Streptomyces sp. SN-593: one gene and its partner. The protein of the gene in region 1 interacts with the protein of each later gene in a pairwise test. Links are inferred from orthologs where the notes say so. Each region holds a gene or a part of one and is shown on either strand. Other genes may lie near its edges. The genes, in order: panC and RVR_RS06155.

Evidence for each region.
Region 2: the proteins of panC (region 1) and RVR_RS06155 interact in binary tests that used the Escherichia coli proteins (3 or more experiments, as listed by UniProt). The link is inferred for Streptomyces sp. SN-593 from one-to-one orthologs.

Annotation. Positions count from the first base shown.
Region 1 is NZ_AP018365.1:4,982,653-4,990,929, forward strand. The notes cover bases 1,668-4,627. They hold panC (pantoate--beta-alanine ligase), read left to right. Parts: upstream 1,668-2,691; coding sequence 2,692-3,564; downstream 3,565-4,627. Other genes in these bases: RVR_RS21040 (Rossmann-like and DUF2520 domain-containing protein), read left to right, coding at 1,805-2,695; RVR_RS21050 (L-aspartate oxidase), read left to right, coding at 3,561-4,627. Outside these bases: RVR_RS21030 (quinone oxidoreductase family protein), read left to right, coding at 1-396; RVR_RS21035 (threonine aldolase family protein), read right to left, coding at 485-1,624; more of RVR_RS21050, read left to right, coding at 4,628-5,501; nadC (carboxylating nicotinate-nucleotide diphosphorylase), read left to right, coding at 5,626-6,663; RVR_RS21060 (type III pantothenate kinase), read left to right, coding at 6,670-7,467; RVR_RS21065 (hypothetical protein), read left to right, coding at 7,683-8,277. UniProt on the Escherichia coli protein: Catalyzes the condensation of pantoate with beta-alanine in an ATP-dependent reaction via a pantoyl-adenylate intermediate.
Region 2 is NZ_AP018365.1:1,443,311-1,451,577, forward strand. Bases 3,544-6,493 are described here. They hold RVR_RS06155 (NUDIX hydrolase), read left to right. Parts: upstream 3,544-4,689; coding sequence 4,690-5,298; downstream 5,299-6,493. Other genes in these bases: RVR_RS06150 (acyclic terpene utilization AtuA family protein), read right to left, coding at 3,544-4,547; RVR_RS06160 (alpha/beta hydrolase), read right to left, coding at 5,351-6,364. Outside these bases: RVR_RS06135 (G1 family glutamic endopeptidase), read right to left, coding at 1-541; RVR_RS06140 (hypothetical protein), read left to right, coding at 720-1,076; RVR_RS06145 (pirin family protein), read right to left, coding at 1,550-2,515; more of RVR_RS06150, read right to left, coding at 2,523-3,543; RVR_RS06165 (type I polyketide synthase), read right to left, coding at 6,522-8,267.

The DNA of each region.
Region 1 (8,277 bases):
GACCGGGAGGTGCTGGCGGCGACCGGCGGCCGCGGCGTGGACATCGCCCTCGACCCGGTCGGCGGCGAGACCTTCAGCCGTACGAAGGCGGTGGTCGCGCGGTTCGGCCGGCTGGTCTCCTTCGGCAACGCCAGCGGCGACGAGCCGTGGCAGGTCGGCCCCGCCGACGTCATGCCGACCGCCCTGACGGTGGGCGGCTTCTCCATCCTCGGGCTGGCCGCCTCGGATCCGGAGCTGCTGCGCGACATAGCCGACCGGGCGTTCCACACCGTCACCGAGGGCGGGGTGGAGCTGCCGGTCAGCGCCGAGTTCACCCTTGAGGAGGCGGCGCGGGCACACGTCCTGGTCGAGTCGCGGACGAGCACCGGCAAGCTGCTGATCAAGGTGGCCGGCTGACCCGGCCGCGCACCGTACGGTCACGGGGGTCGTACGGCGCCGGCCCGGCGCCCGGCGCGCGGCAGGCGTGTCCGGCGCCGGTCCCGGCTCAGCCCAGGCGGGCGGCGAACTCCGCCGCGGCGGCCCGGACGTCGGACTCCGTCCAGGCGAGGGCGGGTTCGGCCACGGTGACCTCGGTCATCGACAGTCCGGGCGGCCCGGGCTCGGTGAAGCGGCGCAGGCCGAAGAGGCTGGTGCCGGTCTCCTCCGCCATCCGCAGCCCGGCGTCGTCCAGGGCCGCCGCGGGATACGGCAGCCACAACTGGAACTGGTGGGTGTGCGGTTCGGCCGGGTGCGTCAGCGGCAGCGTGACCCCCGCGTCCGCCAGTCCCTCGCGCAGGGCCCGGGCCACGGTCCGGGCGTGCTCGACGTAGCGCGGCAGCCGCGGCAGCACCCGTTCCAGGGCGGCCAGCGCGGACAGCGCCGCCGGGAACTGGTGCGCGATCTGGCCGCCGTACCGGTGCCGCCAGGCCTTCGCCTCCGCCACGAAGTCCGCCGGGCCGGCGAGCGCGGCGCCCGACAGGCCGCCGAGGGACTTGTAGAAGCTCACGTACACGCTGTCGGCGAGCCCGGCGATCTCCGGCAGGTCCCGGCCGAAGTGCGGCGTGCACTCCCACAGCCGGGCGCCGTCGAAGTGCACGACCGCGTCACGCTCACGGGCGGCGGCCACCGTCGCGGCCAGCTCGTCCCAGGTCGGCAGCACGAACCCGGCTTCACGCAGGGGCAGTTCGAGCATCAGCGTGCCGAACGGCTCGTCGAGGTCGGCGACCTCGGCCGCGTCCGGCAGCCGTCCGGCCCGCGTCGGGTGCACCGTGCGCAGTCCGGTCACCGTCCGCAGCGCGTCCCGCTCGTACATCTCGGGATGCGCCAGCGGGTGCAGGGCGACCGTGGGGTTCCCGGTCCGGCCCGCCCAGGTGCGCAGGGCCACCTGCTGGGCCATGGTGCCGGTCGGGAAGAACGCGGCGGCCCCGGTGCCGAGCAGTGCGGCGACCCGCGTCTCCAACTCCGCCACGACGCCGTCGCCGTACAGGTCCGCGGGCGCGTCCAGATCCACGCCCGCCGCCTCGGCGTCCTCGGCGAGCAGGGCGGACCACTCCCGCAGGGTGCGGTCGTGGCCGTCCACCAGGACGCGTGAACACGCCGCGACGGCGGCGCGCCGCCGGGCTCGTAGCTGATCCGTCGTTTCCATCCCCAGATTGTGCTCCGCCGCCCCCGGGCCCTCCGGGCGCCCCCCGCGGGGCCCCGGGGAGCGGCGCAACCGGCCCCACCGGGCAGGTGGCCCCGGGGCCGGCGGGACGGGGCACCCGGGGGGTCACGGGGAAGACGTTCGCGTAAGGTTGACGAGAAGGGGTCGCCGAGGCTGGGAGGCGTGGTGGAGGAGAAACCCGCGAGGCTCACGGTGGGGGTGGTGGGTGCGGGCCGCGTCGGCCCGGTGCTGGCCGCCGCGCTCGCGCTGTCGGGGCACCGCCCGGTGGCCGCCAGCGGCGTGTCGGACGCGTCGCGGCGCCGCGCGGAGGCGCTGCTCCCGGGCGTCCCGCTGGTGGAGCCCGCCGCGGTGCTGGCCCAGGCGGACCTGGTGCTGCTCACGGTCCCCGACGACGCCCTGCCCGCGCTGGTGCGCGGCCTCGCCGAGACCGGCGCCGTACGGCCCGGCCAGTTGCTGGTGCACGCGTCGGGCCGCTACGGCACCGACGTGCTGGAGCCCGCGCTGCGCGCCGGGGCGCTGCCGCTCGCGCTGCACCCCGCGATGACCTTCACCGGCACGCCCGTGGACGTGCAGCGCCTGGCCGGCTGCTGCTTCGGCGTCACCGCCCCCGGGGAGCTGCGCACGGCCGCCGAGGCGCTGGTCATCGAGATGGGCGGTGAGCCCGAGTGGATCGAGGAGTCCGCCCGCCCGCTGTACCACGCGGCCCTCGCGATCGGCGCGAACCACCTGGTCACGCTCGTCGCCCAGGCGATGGACCTGCTGCGGCAGGCGGGCGTGCAGGAGCCGGGCCGGATGCTCGGCCCGCTGCTCGGGGCAGCGCTCGACAACGCGCTGCGCTCCGGCGACGCCGCCCTCACCGGTCCGGTGGCCCGCGGCGACGCCGGCACGGTCGCCGCCCACCTGGCCGAGCTGCGCGCCCGCGCGCCGGAGGACGTCGCGTCCTACGTGGCGATGGCCCGTGCGACCGCGGACCGCGCGCTCGCCAACGGAATGCTCAAGGCCGAATACGCGGAGGCGCTGCTCGGCGCCCTCGCCGACGGGGGGACCCGATGACCCGACTCGTCCACCGCGCGCGCGACCTGGCCCCCGCCACGGCCGTGGTCATGACCATGGGCGCGCTCCACGACGGCCACGCCGCCCTGATCCGCGCCGCCCGCGCGCACGCCGGCAGCGGCGTCGTGACCGTCACCGTCTTCGTCAACCCGCTCCAGTTCGGCCCCAACGAGGACCTCGACCGCTACCCGCGCACCCTGGAGGCGGACGTGAAGCTCGCCGAGGCGGCGGGCGCCGACCTCGTCTTCGCGCCCGGCGCCGACGAGGTGTACCCGGGCGGCCCGCCACAGGTGCGCCTGGCGGCCGGCCCGATGGGGGAGGGCTTCGAGGGCGCGTCCCGGCCCGGTCACTTCGACGGGATGCTCACCGTCGTCGCCAAGCTGCTGCACCTGACCAACCCGCTTCCCCCCGTGCCCGGGGCGGCCCGCACGGCCGCGTTCTTCGGGCAGAAGGACGCGCAGCAGCTCGCACTGGTCCGCCGGATGGCCACCGACCTGAACTTCCCGGTCGACATCGTCGCCGTGCCGACCGTCCGCGAGGACGACGGCGTGGCGCTGTCCAGCCGCAACCGCTACCTGTCGGACGCGGACCGGGTCTCGGCCCGGGCGCTGTCCCGCGCGCTGTTCGCCGGCCGCGACGCCGCCGCGGGCGGGCCGGGGGCGGTGCTCGACGCGGCCAGCGCCGTGCTGGACGCCGCCGCCTCGGCCGAGCCGCCGGTCGGCCTCGACTACCTGGCGCTGGTCGACCCCGCCACCTTCACCGCGGCCGCGCCGGACCACACCGGCCCGGCCGTGCTCGCCGTCGCCGCCAAGGTCGGCGGCACCCGGCTGATCGACAACCTCCCCCTGGAGTTCGGAGCCCCCGAATGACCACCTCACCCGCCGGTTCGCCCGGCCCCGCCGACCTCCCCGGCATACGCCTGCACGCCCCGGCCCCCGGCTGGTCGCTGGGCGCCGACGTGGTCGTGGTCGGCTCCGGCGTGGCCGGGCTGACCGTGGCGCTGCGCTGCGCCGCGGCCGGCGCGAAGGTCGTCGTGGTGACCAAGGCGCACCTGGACGACGGCTCCACCCGCTGGGCCCAGGGCGGGATCGCCGCCGCGCTCGGCGAGGGCGACACCCCGGCGCAGCACCTGGACGACACCCTGGTGGCCGGCGCCGGCCTGTGCGACGAGGACGCGGTGCGCCTCCTGGTCACCGAGGGCCCGGACGCGGTCCGCCGGCTCATCGCGACCGGCGCCCACTTCGACACCGACGAGGCCGGGTCGATCCTGCTCACCCGCGAGGGCGGGCACCACCGCCGCCGCATCGCCCACGCGGGCGGCGACGCGACCGGCGCCGAGGTCTCCCGCGCGCTGATCGCCGCGGTGGTGGACGCCGGCGGGCACGTCCCGCAGGAGGACGAGGACGCCTCCGACGCCGGGACCGGGACGCCGGCCGCGACCGGGACCGAGACCGCGACCGGGACCGAGACCGCGACCGGGACCTCGGCGGGAAGCGCGTCGGGAACCGGCGCGGGCGCGGGGAGCATCGAGTTCGTGGAGAACGCCCTCGTGCTCGACCTGCTCACCGACGCCGGCGGCCGTACCGCCGGCGTCACGCTGCACGTGATGGGCGAGGGCGCCCGCGACGGAGTGGGGTCGGTGCGCTCGCGCGCCGTGGTGCTGGCGACCGGCGGCATGGGCCAGGTCTTCTCCGCGACCACCAACCCGGCGGTGTCCACCGGCGACGGCGTGGCGCTGGCGCTGCGGGCCGGCGCCGAGGTGAGCGACCTGGAGTTCGTGCAGTTCCACCCGACCGTGCTGTGGCTGGGCCCGGACGCCGAGGGCCAGCAGCCGCTGGTGTCCGAGGCGGTCCGCGGCGAGGGCGCGCACCTGGTCGACGCCGACGGCGTGCGCTTCATGGTCGGGCAGCACGAACTCGCCGAACTGGCGCCGCGCGACGTCGTCGCCAAGGGCATCATGCGCCGGATGCGGGAGACCGGCGCCGCGCACATGTACCTCGACGCGCGGCACTTCGGCGCGCGGATGTGGGCCGAGCGGTTTCCGACCATCCTGGCCGCCTGCCGCGCGCACGGCATCGACCCGGTCACCGAGCCGATCCCGGTCGCACCGGCCGCCCACTACGCCTCCGGCGGGGTGCGCACCGACCTGCGCGGGCGGACCACCGTGCCGGGCCTGTACGCCTGCGGGGAAGTCGCCTGCACCGGTGTCCACGGCGCGAACCGGCTCGCCTCGAACTCCCTGCTGGAGGGGCTGGTCTTCGCCGAGCGGATCGCCGCCGACGTGGTGGCGGACACGGAGCCGGCGCCGGGCGAGCCGGTGCCGCCGGCCCCGTCGGGCGCCCCGCTGCTCGCCTCCGAGGCGCGCTACGAGGTGCAGCGGATCATGACCGCCGGCGCCGGGGTGCTGCGCAGCGCGGAGAGTCTCGCGACGGCCGCGGGCGCGCTGGAGCGGCTGCACACCGCGGCCGTGGAGGCGCACGAGCGGGACGGCAAGACCGCCGAGCCGTGCGTGGAGACGTGGGAGGCGACCAACCTGGGCCTGGTGGCCCGGGTGCTGGTGGCCGCGGCCCGGCGCCGCGAGGAGACCCGCGGCTGCCACTGGCGGGAGGACCGGCCCGACCGCGACGACCGGGACTGGCGCCGCCACCTGGTGGTGCGGCTCACCCCGCACGGCACCCTGGACGTGCGCGCCACCGACGGCCCCGCGCTGCCCTCCACCCGCCCCGGCGGGCGGCCGGCGGTCACCCCCGCCGCCGGGATCGGGGATGATGGGGCCGCCGCCGCACCGCGGCGGCCACGGCCGTGAGAGGTCGGCGCCGCGGCGCACGGCGGCGCGGACCGGCCGCGGGAGACGGCGGCACGCGCGAGCAGTGGACGCGGCACCGCAGGCGACAAGGCACGCAGCACACGCAGCACACGAAGGAGCTTCCGTGACACCCCCCGATGTCCCTGACCGGCCCCAGCCCGTCGCCCTTCCGCTGCCGACGCTCGGCCCGCCCGCCGAGTCCGCGGGCGGCGGCTGCGGTGACGGCTGCGGCTGCGGCGACGCCCCCGACCCGTACGACCTCGACCCGCTGGAGTGCGGCCTCGACCCGGACCTCGCGGCGCTGATCGTGGACGCCGGCCTGGACCCCGTACAGGTCGAGGACATCGCGCACATGGCGATCGAGGAGGACCTCGACCAGGGCGTGGACGTCACCACGGTGGCGACCGTGCCCGAGGACGTCTTCTCCACCGGGGACTTCACCGCGCGCGAGGCCGGCACCGTGGCGGGGCTGCGGGTCGCCGAGGCGGTGCTGTCGGTGGTGTGCACCGACGAGTTCGAGGTGGAGCGGCACGTCGAGGACGGCGACCGGGTCGCGGCCGGGCAGAAGCTGCTGACGGTGCGCACCCGCACCCGGGACCTGCTCACCGCCGAGCGCAGCGCGCTGAACCTGCTGTGCCGGCTGTCCGGCATCGCCACGGCGACCCGCGCCTGGGCCGACGCCCTGGAGGGCACCGGGGCGAAGGTGCGCGACACCCGCAAGACCACCCCGGGGCTGCGCGCGCTGGAGAAGTACGCGGTGCGCTGCGGGGGCGGCGCCAACCACCGGATGTCGCTGTCGGACGCGGCCCTGGTCAAGGACAACCACGTGGTCGCCGCGGGGGGTGTCGCGGCCGCCTTCAAGCTGGTCCGCGCCGAGTTCCCCGAGGTGCCGATCGAGGTCGAGGTGGACACCCTGCACCAGGTCCGCGAGGTGCTCGACGCCGGCGCCGACCTGATCCTGCTGGACAACTTCACCCCCGCCGAGACCGCGGAGGCGGTCGCGGTCGTCGGCGGCCGGGCGCTGCTGGAGTCCTCGGGCCGGCTCACGCTGGACAACGCGCGCGCCTACGCCGACACCGGGGTCGACTTCCTGGCGGTCGGCGCGCTCACCCACTCCTCCCCGATCCTCGACATCGGCCTCGACCTGCGAGCGGAAGCGTAGAGGCGGATGCTGCTCACCATCGACGTCGGCAACACCCACACCGTGCTCGGGCTCTTCGACGGCGAGGAGATCGTCGAGCACTGGCGGATCTCCACCGATCCGCGCCGCACCGCCGACGAACTGGCGGTCCTGCTCCAGGGCCTGATGGGCATGCACCCGCTGCTCGGCGACCTCGGTGACGGCATCGACGGCATCTCCATCTGCTCCACGGTGCCGTCGGTGCTGCACGAGCTGCGCGAGGTGACCCGGCGGTACTACGGCGACGTGCCGGCGGTCCTCGTGGAACCCGGCGTCAAGACCGGCGTGCCGATCCTCGTCGACCACCCCAAGGAGGTCGGCTCCGACCGGATCATCAACTCGCTCGCCGCGGTGCACCTCTACGGCGGCCCGTGCATCGTGGTCGACTTCGGCACCGCCACCACCTTCGACGCGGTCACCGCGCGCGGGGAGTACGTCGGCGGCGCGATCGCCCCCGGCATCGAGATCTCGGTCGACGCGCTCGGCATGCGCGGCGCCCAGCTCCGCAAGATCGAGCTGGCCCGGCCGCGCAGCGTCATCGGCAAGAACACCATCGAGGCGATGCAGTCGGGCATCCTCTACGGCTTCGCCGGGCAGGCCGACGGCATCGCCGAGCGGATGGCGCGCGAGCTGGCCGACGACCCCGACGACGTCACGGTGATCGCCACCGGCGGCCTGGCCCCGCTGGTGCTGGGCGAGGCGTCCCTCATCGACGCGCACGAGCCGTGGCTCACCCTCATCGGGCTGCGCCTGGTCTACGCCCGCAACGCCCCGCCGACCGCCTGAGCCGCCCGGCCCCGACACCCCGCCGCCCCCCGTGCCGCCCGAAGCGGCGCGGGGGGCGGCGCGGTCTCCGGGCGCGGCGTCGGGGCGCGTTCTCCAGGGCGCGGGCGGTGCCGGGCCGGGTGGGCTTCCCGGCGAGCCGCGCGGCGATACGTGAGGTTTGTCCGCTTAACGATTAATGTCCATGCATGCCCACGCCACATGGAAACCGAGGGGGAATGGCGTTCAGCGCGGACGAGGTGCGCGTGCTGCGGCGCGCGCTCGCGGAGGTGCTGGGCCCGCGCGCGACGGCGGGACCGCCCGCCGTGGTGGTCGCGCCGCGCTCCGCGGAGCACGTCCAGGACTGCCTGCGCCTCGCCGAGGGCCTGGACGACGCGGTACGGGAGGCGGGCCGGATGCGCGCCTTCCACCTGGCCGAGCTGCACCGCTACCGCCTGGCGCTGCCCGGCGCGGCGAGCGGCTACCTGGACCGCCTGGCCGCCGCCCTCGACGGCGGCCACCTGCCCGGTCCCGACGACCTCGCCGCCCTGCGCCGGCTGCGCGCCCAGTCCACCGGAACCCCGGAGCACCGCCGCCGTACCGCCCTGCTGCACCGCTGCGAGACCCTCGCGGAGAACGACGTACGCCAGCGTCTGGAGGCCCACATGCCCGCCCCGCGCCGCCTGCTGTCCCTGCCCCTGCCGGCCCCGGCCGCCGCAGGCGAGGGCGACCGCCCCAAGCCCCGCCCCGCTCCGGCCCCCGCCCCCGCCCCGGCGCCGGGCGGCAAGCCGAAGCCGGCCGCCCCGCCGCCCGCCGCCGAACCCCGCGACCCGG
Region 2 (8,267 bases), 3.5 Mb from region 1 along the record:
CGGTCGGCGACTCGATGATGACCTCGGCGCTGGCCCGTTGGGCGGAGAGGGACTTGTTGATGCTGTAGGTCCAGCCACGCGTGGAGTCGGTCAGCTTCAGCGCGTACGTGCTGCCGCTGGTGTTGGTCACCGAGGCGGTGATGTGGTCACCGGCCGCGACCGGGTACGAAGTGCGGCTGAGGTAGACCGGACTCGCCGGGTACATCTCGTACCAGGCCTGGTGAACGGGGCTGCCGCTGGAGCAGTCGGTCGCCACGCCTGTCTGCTCCACGGTGGACGAGCCGTACCCGTCGATGCCGACCCAGGGGGCGTAGAGGTCGTTGGTGGAGTTGCAGGTCGCGTTCGCTTCGGTCCAGGCGGCCGAGACCGAGGTGAAGCCGCTGCCCGTGGCGGCGTACCCGCCCCAGTTGTAGCCGTTGATGTTGTAGTGCAGGGGGCGGAAGGACAGTCCCGGTGCGGCCGCCGCGGTGGCCGGAACGGCCGGAGCGGCAAAGGCCGCCGCAGCCGCGACGGTGGCGACGCGTATCAGGAATCTGCGCATGCTGGCTCCTTCGTGGGGGGTGCAGGATGCTCAAACCGCCGGCCTTGGGGGTGTGCGGGACGCGGCGCGGCAATTCAGAATCATCGATAGTCATGGACCTGTCAATATGGCCTCTGTGGACCTACCACCCTCCCCGGCAGGAGGCCGGACGCGCGCTCGGCGGGTGCGGCGAGCGGCGTTGGCGTACCCCGGGGACAGCGTCGAGGCGGACGAAGTGGCCGACGCCGTCGGGGGCGAGGTGCCGGTAGAGGGCAACCGCCAGTGCGGCACCGAGGACCATGGGGAGCAGCAGTCCGGTGAGGCGGACCGCGGCCACGGCGCCGCGGGCGATGCGGCCGCCGCCCAAGGGATCGAGTTGTCCCCGCGCAGCCCCCGGGCGATCCGGCTCTGGGCGAAGGGCCGCGCCCGTGCACTCGCCCGGCAGGGCGACTGCGCCGGAACGGCACGAGCGATCGGCCGAGCACTCGACCTGACGACCACGGCGTCGGCACCGCCCGCGGCAGTGATGGCCAGGTTGCGAACCCTCAAGGGCTGATGACGGCTACCAGCGCACGGGGCTCCCGGAGGTGTCCAGGTGCTGTTGCGAACCATCCAGTGCTGATGACGACCTGTACGACGTCGCCGCCGTCCTGGAGGACCCACCGCGGGACGGCGTGCCGGACTTCACCCCCGTCGAGTCCCACGCCCCGGCACATGGCGCGTGTTTCGGCCCCGGGGCGACGTTTGTCCGGGAGTCCACCAGCTGTCCCGGCACCGCGGAGGAGGAGGCGCCGGGCCGGACGCGAAGCGCCCGAGAGCGCTGCTGACTACCGGTCAGCAAACTCGGCATGAGGTCAGCATCCGTCCTGGCACACCCTGTCACACGCGGACGCACAGGCGAATCCGCGACCGCGCCGACCACGCTTTCCGAGCCTCGCGAGCGCGGGTGGTGGACGGCGTGCGGCGCCGTCACCCGCCCGCTCGGGCGCCCTCGGTCAAGGGCACGGGTGGCATCGGCGTTCTTGCAGGTCAGCGCTCGCGGCCGCGCGGTTTGAGGGGGGTGGGCGGGAGCTCCGGGGCCAGGAGGCGGTCGCCGTCGTAGCCGTGGACCTCGCCGAAACGGTTCCCGGTGTGCCAGTCCTCACGGGCCTGGGCGATGTCCTCGCCGGTGCGCCCGACGAAGTTCCAGAACATGACCAGCTTCTCCGCGAAGGGCTCGCCGCCCAGCAGCATGAGGGAGGCGGAGCTGTCGGCCAGGAGGGACAGGTCCCGGCGCCCGGCGCCGAGGTAGAGGAGCGACCCCGGGGTGACGGCCACCCCGTCGACGTCCACCCGCCCGGACATCGCCAGCGCGGCGTACTCGAAGTCCGGCTGGAGCGGCAGCCGCGCGGCGGTGCCCTCGGCGAGGGTGAGGTCGGCGCCGACCAGGGGCGTGTGGACGGTACCGGGCGACACCGCACCGTCGAGCTCGCCGAGGATCACCGTGGCGTGCAGCCCGTGCGCAGTGACCTCGGGCAGCTCCGCGTGGTGCTCGAACGCGGGCTCCGTGTTCCGGTGCGCGTCGGGCAGCGCCACCCACAACTGGGCGCCGTGCAGGTAGCGGCCGTGGTCGCGCGGCGACTCCTCGGAGTGCGAGATGCCCCGCCCGGAGGTCATCAGCCCCAACTCCCGTGGCCGTACGGTCTGCTTGCTGCCGAGGCTGTCGCGGTGCAGCACCTCGCCGTCGTGCAGCCAGCTCACGGTCTGCAACCCCGTGTGCGGGTGCGGCGGCACCTGCATGCCCGGTTCGCGGGCGATGTCGTCGGGGCCGTAGTGGTCGACGAAGCACCACGCGCCGATCATCCGGCGGCCGAGGTTGGGGAGCAGCCGGCGCACCCGCGTGCTCTCACCGAGGGGCGTGATGCGGCCGGTGAGCAGTTCGCGGACCGGGGCGGCGGACACGTCCTCGCGGCCCCCGCAGACGCTCGCGGACGGTTTCACATCGAGATTGCTCATGGTCCGATCATGCACCGGGTTGCGGCCGGGGCGCCCGAGGCGGCTCCACCAGCCGTTCCGGGATGTCCGCCAACCGGCCGCGCAGCCGCTCCCCGAGCGCCTTCGCCTGGGGGTCGGCACGGGTGGACGCCGCCACCCCGTCGCCGAGCAGGTCGTGCACGACGAAGTTCAACGCCCGCAGGTTGGGCAGTTCGTAGCGGCTGACCGGCAGCCGGGCCGCCTCGGGCAGCAGCGCGCGCAGCCGGGGCACGTCGAGGTACGTACGCAGCCAGGCGTAGGCGTCGTCGTCCGCGACCCACAGGCCGACGTTGGCGTCGCCGCCCTTGTCCCCCGACCGCGCGCCGACCAGCGTGCCCAGCGGCAGGCGTACGGTCCTGCCGGGCTCCGCGCCGGTCCGCCCACCGTACGGCTCCGCGCGCTCGGGCCGCGGCGCGCCCGCGACCGGGGGCGGCGGCGGGGGCACGGCGTCGGGCCTCACCCCCGGCGCGACGCGCCCCGGCAACAGCCCGCCGCCCGGCCCGCCCCCGACCGCTACGGCACCGGGCGGTACGGCACCGGCCGCTACGGCACCGGGCGGTACGGCACCGGGCGGTACGGCACCGGACGCTGCGCCTTCGGCCCCGGGCCCCTCCGCCCCCGACCGCCCCGGGCCGCCGGCCCTCGGCACCGCCAGCCGCGTACCGTCCGCGAGCACCGCGACCTCCGCCACCTCTTCCGCCGGGACCAACGCCGGCCAGTACACGCCGTACTCGGTCGGGCGGGCGGTGGCGTGCTCCAGGTAGAGGCCGGGGTAGCCGGCCAGCGCGGTGCCGGCGACGGCGGAGAAGAAGCCGCGGCCGACCTTGCCGGGGTCGGGGTCCTTCACCGTCAGGGTGAGCCGGTCCACCTCGTGGCCGTGCTCGCGCCGCAGGTCGTACCCGGCGAACGCGGCCGGGCCCCCGGTGGCGTCGCGCAGCGCGGCCTCGGCGAAGTCGGCCTTGGCGTCGAGGTCGAGGCCGGTGAGCACGAACACCGCGGAGTTGCGGTGGCCGCCGACGTGGTTGACGCAGACCTTGAGGGTGTCGGGCGCCGGTTCGCCGGTGACCGGGCCGACCGCGACCCGGTCGGTGCCCTCCTGGGTGAGGCGGACGGTGTCGAACCGGGCCACCACGTCGGCGTTGAGGTAGGCGGGATGGCCGGTCTCGTAGAGAAGTTGGGCGGTGACGGTGCCGACGGTGACGGCACCGCCGGTGCCAGGGTGCTTGGTGATGACGCTGGAGCCGTCCGGGTGGACCTCGGCGATGGGGAAGCCGGGGTGCACCGGGTCGGGGATCTCGGTGAAGAAGGAGTAGTTGCCGCCGGTGGCCTGCGTGCCGCACTCGATGATGTGGCCGGCGGTGACCGCGCCGGCCAGCGCGTCCCAGTCGTCGGGCGCCCAGCCGAACGCCCACGCGGCGGGCCCGACCACGAGCGACGCGTCGGTGACGCGCCCGCAGACCACCACGTCGGCGCCCGAGCGCAGCGCCCGCGCGATGCCCCAGCCGCCGAGGTAGGCGTTGGCGGTGACCGGCTCGACGCCCGCGGCGGCCAGCGGGCGGCCGGTGGCGAGGTGGGCGAAGGCGTGGCCCCGGGAGCGGAGTTCGGGCAGCCGGCCGAGCAGGTCGTCGCCCTCGACGTGGGCGACGGAGGGCCGCAGCCCCGCCGCCGCGGCGAGTTCGCGGAGCTTCGCGGCGAGCCCGGCCGGGTTGAGGCCGCCGGCGTTGACCACGACCTTGATGCCGCGCTCCAGGCAGGTGCCGAGCACGTCGTGCATCTGGGCGAGGAAGGACAGCGCGTAGCCGCCGTCCGGGTCGCGCCGCCGGGCCTTCCACAGCAGCAGCATGGTGAGTTCGGCGAGGTAGTCGCCGGTGAGGACGTCGATCGGGCCGCCCTCGACCATCTCGCGGGCGGCGGCGAGCCGGTCGCCGTAGTAGCCCGAGCAGTTGGCGATCCGCAGCGGTGCGGTGCGCCCGCGGCCGTGGACCGGCTCGCCGGCCGGAGCGGTCGTGCCCACCGGACCGTTCGCCGCACTGGTCACCGTACTCTCCCGTCACTTCGCCCCAGGGTCACCGGCCCCGGCGATCATCGTGCCGATGCCCGCGCCGCGCAAGACCCCGTGAGGGCGGGGATCGGACGGCCGGTGGTTGAATCGCGGGATGAACCAACCTCCCGCGCGCCCCGATCCGGCCGAACGCCCCGATCCGGCCGAACGCCCCGACGCCGGCGCGCCCGACGACGACGGCGGCCCGCTGTCCGTGCACGAGGTCATCGACATCGTGGACGAGGACGACCACGTCGTCGGCACCTCGCCGCGCGGCGAGGCGTACGCGCGCGGGCTGCGGCACCGCTGCGCGTTCATCCTGGCCCGCGACGACCGCGACCGGATCTTCGTGCACCGCCGCACGTCCCGCAAGCTCGTCTTCCCGTCCCTGTACGACGTCTTCGTCGGCGGCGTCGTCGGGGCGGGCGAGTCCTACGACGAGACGGCCCTGCGCGAGGCCGAGGAGGAGCTGGGCGTGTCCGGACTGCCGCAGCCCACCCGCCTGTTCAAGTTCCTCTACCGCCAGGAGAACGGCCCCGGCGGCTGGTGGTCGACGGTGTACGAGGTACGGGTCGACGGTCCGGTGCGGCCGCAGCCGGAGGAGGTCGCCTGGCACGCCTTCGTGACCGAGGAGGAGCTCGAAACGCGGTTGCGCGAGTGGGAGTTCGTGCCGGACGGGCTGGAGGCGTACCGCCGGCTGGCCCGCTGGCGGGCGGAGCGCTGAGGCCGTCCGGCGGGTCGTGCCGGGTCCCGGGGCCGGTCCCGCCCGCGGCTTCTCAGGTCAGGCCGAGCGCCTGCGCGATCACCGGCCACGACGTCTTGTACTCCTGCTTCCAGTACGTCCAACTGTGCGTGCCGCCGGTGTAGAAGTGGGTCTGGACCGGGAGGCCGAGCAGTGCCAGCCGCACGGCGAACGCCTGCGAGCCGGGCCACAGCGTGGTCTCCAGCGCTTCGGCGCTCAACTCGCCGTTCCCGCCCACGACTCCGGTCCCGGAGGAGAGGAAGAGCTTGGTGCCCTGGAGGCCCGAGGCGAGCGCGAACGGGTTCTCGGCGTTCCACAGCGGGAAGTTGAGGACGGGCGAGCCCCACAGCGACATCGGGTCCAGTCCCTCGCGGGCGACGATCGCCTCGACCACGGTCGGCATGCCCGGCATCGTGGTGTCGAGCACGCCGCTGTAGGAGGCCGCGGCGGCGAAGGTGCCCGGGTGCCGCGCGGCGAAGGCCATCGCCGCCCAGCCGCCGGTGGACACCCCGCCGATCGCCCGGGTGGCGCCGGCGCGGTAGTCCTGCTGGAGGAGCTGCATCAACTCGGTGACCTGGAAGGTCTCGTAGTCCGGGTGGCCGCTGCCGTAGTTCCACCAGGCGCTGGGGATGCCGGTGGGACCGGACGACGGCATGGCGACGATCACCTCCTTGTCGGCGGTGAACTGCTCGATGTCGGTCTCGCGCGTCCACGAGGTGTAGTCGTCGTGGGCGCCCTGGAGCAGGTAGAGCACCGGCCAGGTGCGGCCGGCCTGGGCCGACCAGTCGGCCGGCAGCAGCAGGCGGGTGGAGACGGTGCCGCCGACCGCGGGCGAGGAGATCCGCAGGTCCACGGTGCGCGCGTCGAGCCAGGTCTGGGAGACGACGGACGCGCCGTCCGCGGCGGTGCCTGCGGGTACGGCGGCGGCACCCTCGCGCGCGGTGGCGGCCGGTGCCGGGCCCGCGGGGCCGAGGACCAGCGCCGCGCTGGCCGCGAGCGTGACGGCCAGTGCCGCGGCGGCCCCCGGAAGACGGCGGTGCGTGTGCATGGGACACCTCATGTCGTAGGCGGTTCGGGGCGGAAGGGGTTCATGGCGTGGGGAGTTCGCGGCGGACGGTCCACCGGCGCGGACACCCGGGTTCGGGGTGCCGGGGACGGATCCGCCCGGTGCGGACGTGCCGGGGGCGGACCCGCCGGGTGCGCGTTCACCGTTCGCCCGGCTCGGGCCGCGGGGGCTCGGTGGCGCCGCCGGCCAGGTCGCGGGCCAGGAGTGCGGCGAGTTCGTCCACCACGGGCGGGTCGAGCAGCGCCAGGTGGTGGCCGGGCAGCGGGCGGACGGTCAGGTCCCGGCAGTGGGCGTCCCAGCCGAGCGCCGGGTCGTCGCGGTCGTAGCGGGGATCGCGCACCGTGTGCGGGGCCGGCTCGGTGGCGCGGTAGAGCAGGGTCCGGCCGGCGTAGGGGCGCGGGGTATGCCGCTCGGCGCTGCGCAGGTCGAGGTACGACGCGCGCTGGTGCTCCAGCACGGCCGCCGGCAGATCGGCCGACCGGGCGAGGGCGCCGACGACGAGATCGACCTGCCCGGCGTCGTCGAGTGCCGCCAGCCGGTCGTAGGGCAGGTCGAGCCGGGCGCCGTAGGTCTCCTCGACGTACCGGGCGAAGCCGGAGAAGCGCCGCAACGCCTCGTCGCGCGGGGTGAGTCGGGGCGCGGGCAGCGGCAGCACGCTGTCCACCAGCACCAGCGCGGCCACCGCCCCGGGCGTCGTACGCCGCCGCGGGTCGCGGTGCGGCTCCGGGGCCGTGTCCTCGGGGGCGGCGAGCAGCCGGGCGGTCTCCTGCGCCAGCAGCCCGCCGTACGACCAACCGCCCAGCACCCAGGGTCCGTTCGGCCGGACATCGCGGATCGTACGGGCGTACGCGCGGGCGCGGTCGCCCACGTCGGCCAGGGCGGGCAGCCGGTCCAGGCCGTAGCAGGGGCGGTCGGGGCCGAGCCGCCGGACGAGGCCGCCGTAGACCGCGGAGGAGCCGCCCGCCGGGTGGAAGAGGAAGAGCGGCGCACCGGTGCCCGCGGCGCTGAGGGTGCGGACGGGGCCGCCGGTCGCCGACTCCAGCCGTGGGCGCAGGAGTTCGGCGACCGCGGAGACCGTCGGCGGACGGGTCAGCAGCTCCCCCGGCGCCACCCTGTACCCGCTGCGCCCGGTCAGCTCCGCGGCGAACCGCGCCACGTCGTCGAACGGCCGGCCGGGCAGCCCGAGATCGTCCTCGGCGCCGGGCGGCGGACCGCCCGCGACGGTGGCCCAGGCATGGGCGACCAGCCGCTCGGCGGCGTCGCGCGGCTGGATACGACGCCGGCGGCCGTTCTGCCCCGACCGGGCGGGGGCGGCCGCGTCCTCCGACGGCCGTGTGGAGGCGGCGGGTTCGGTCACCGGCGGGGTGGGCGGCACGGGCACGGGCGGCGCGGTGTCCGCCAGGACTCCGGTCGCGGCGTCCGCCGGGGCTCCGGTCGCGGCGTCCGCCGGGGCTCCGGTCGCGGCGTCCGCCGGGGCTCCGGTCGCGGCGTCCGCCGGGTCGTCGCCGTGGCGCGCCAGCCAGGCCGCCAGCGCCTCCACGGTGCCGTGCCGCAGCAGCACGCGCGGCTCGACGGCGACGCCGAAGTCACGCCCCACGGCGGCGAGGATGCGGGCCGCCATCAGCGAGTCGAGGCCGAGGTCGGTGAGCGGGGTGCGGGGGTCGATGTCGGTCGGGGCGTAGCCCATGACCTGGGCGACGTGGCCGAGCAGGCGCCCGAGGACGGTCGGGGCGCCCGACGCCGCCACCGCGCCGCCCGCGCCGGGGGAACCGGCAGCGGGCTCGGAAGGGGGTCCGGAAGGGGGTCCGGAAGGGGGTCCGGAAAGGGGCTTGGCGGCAGCCCCGGCAGTGAATCCGGCGGCAGGCGCGTCCCCGTCCGTACCTGT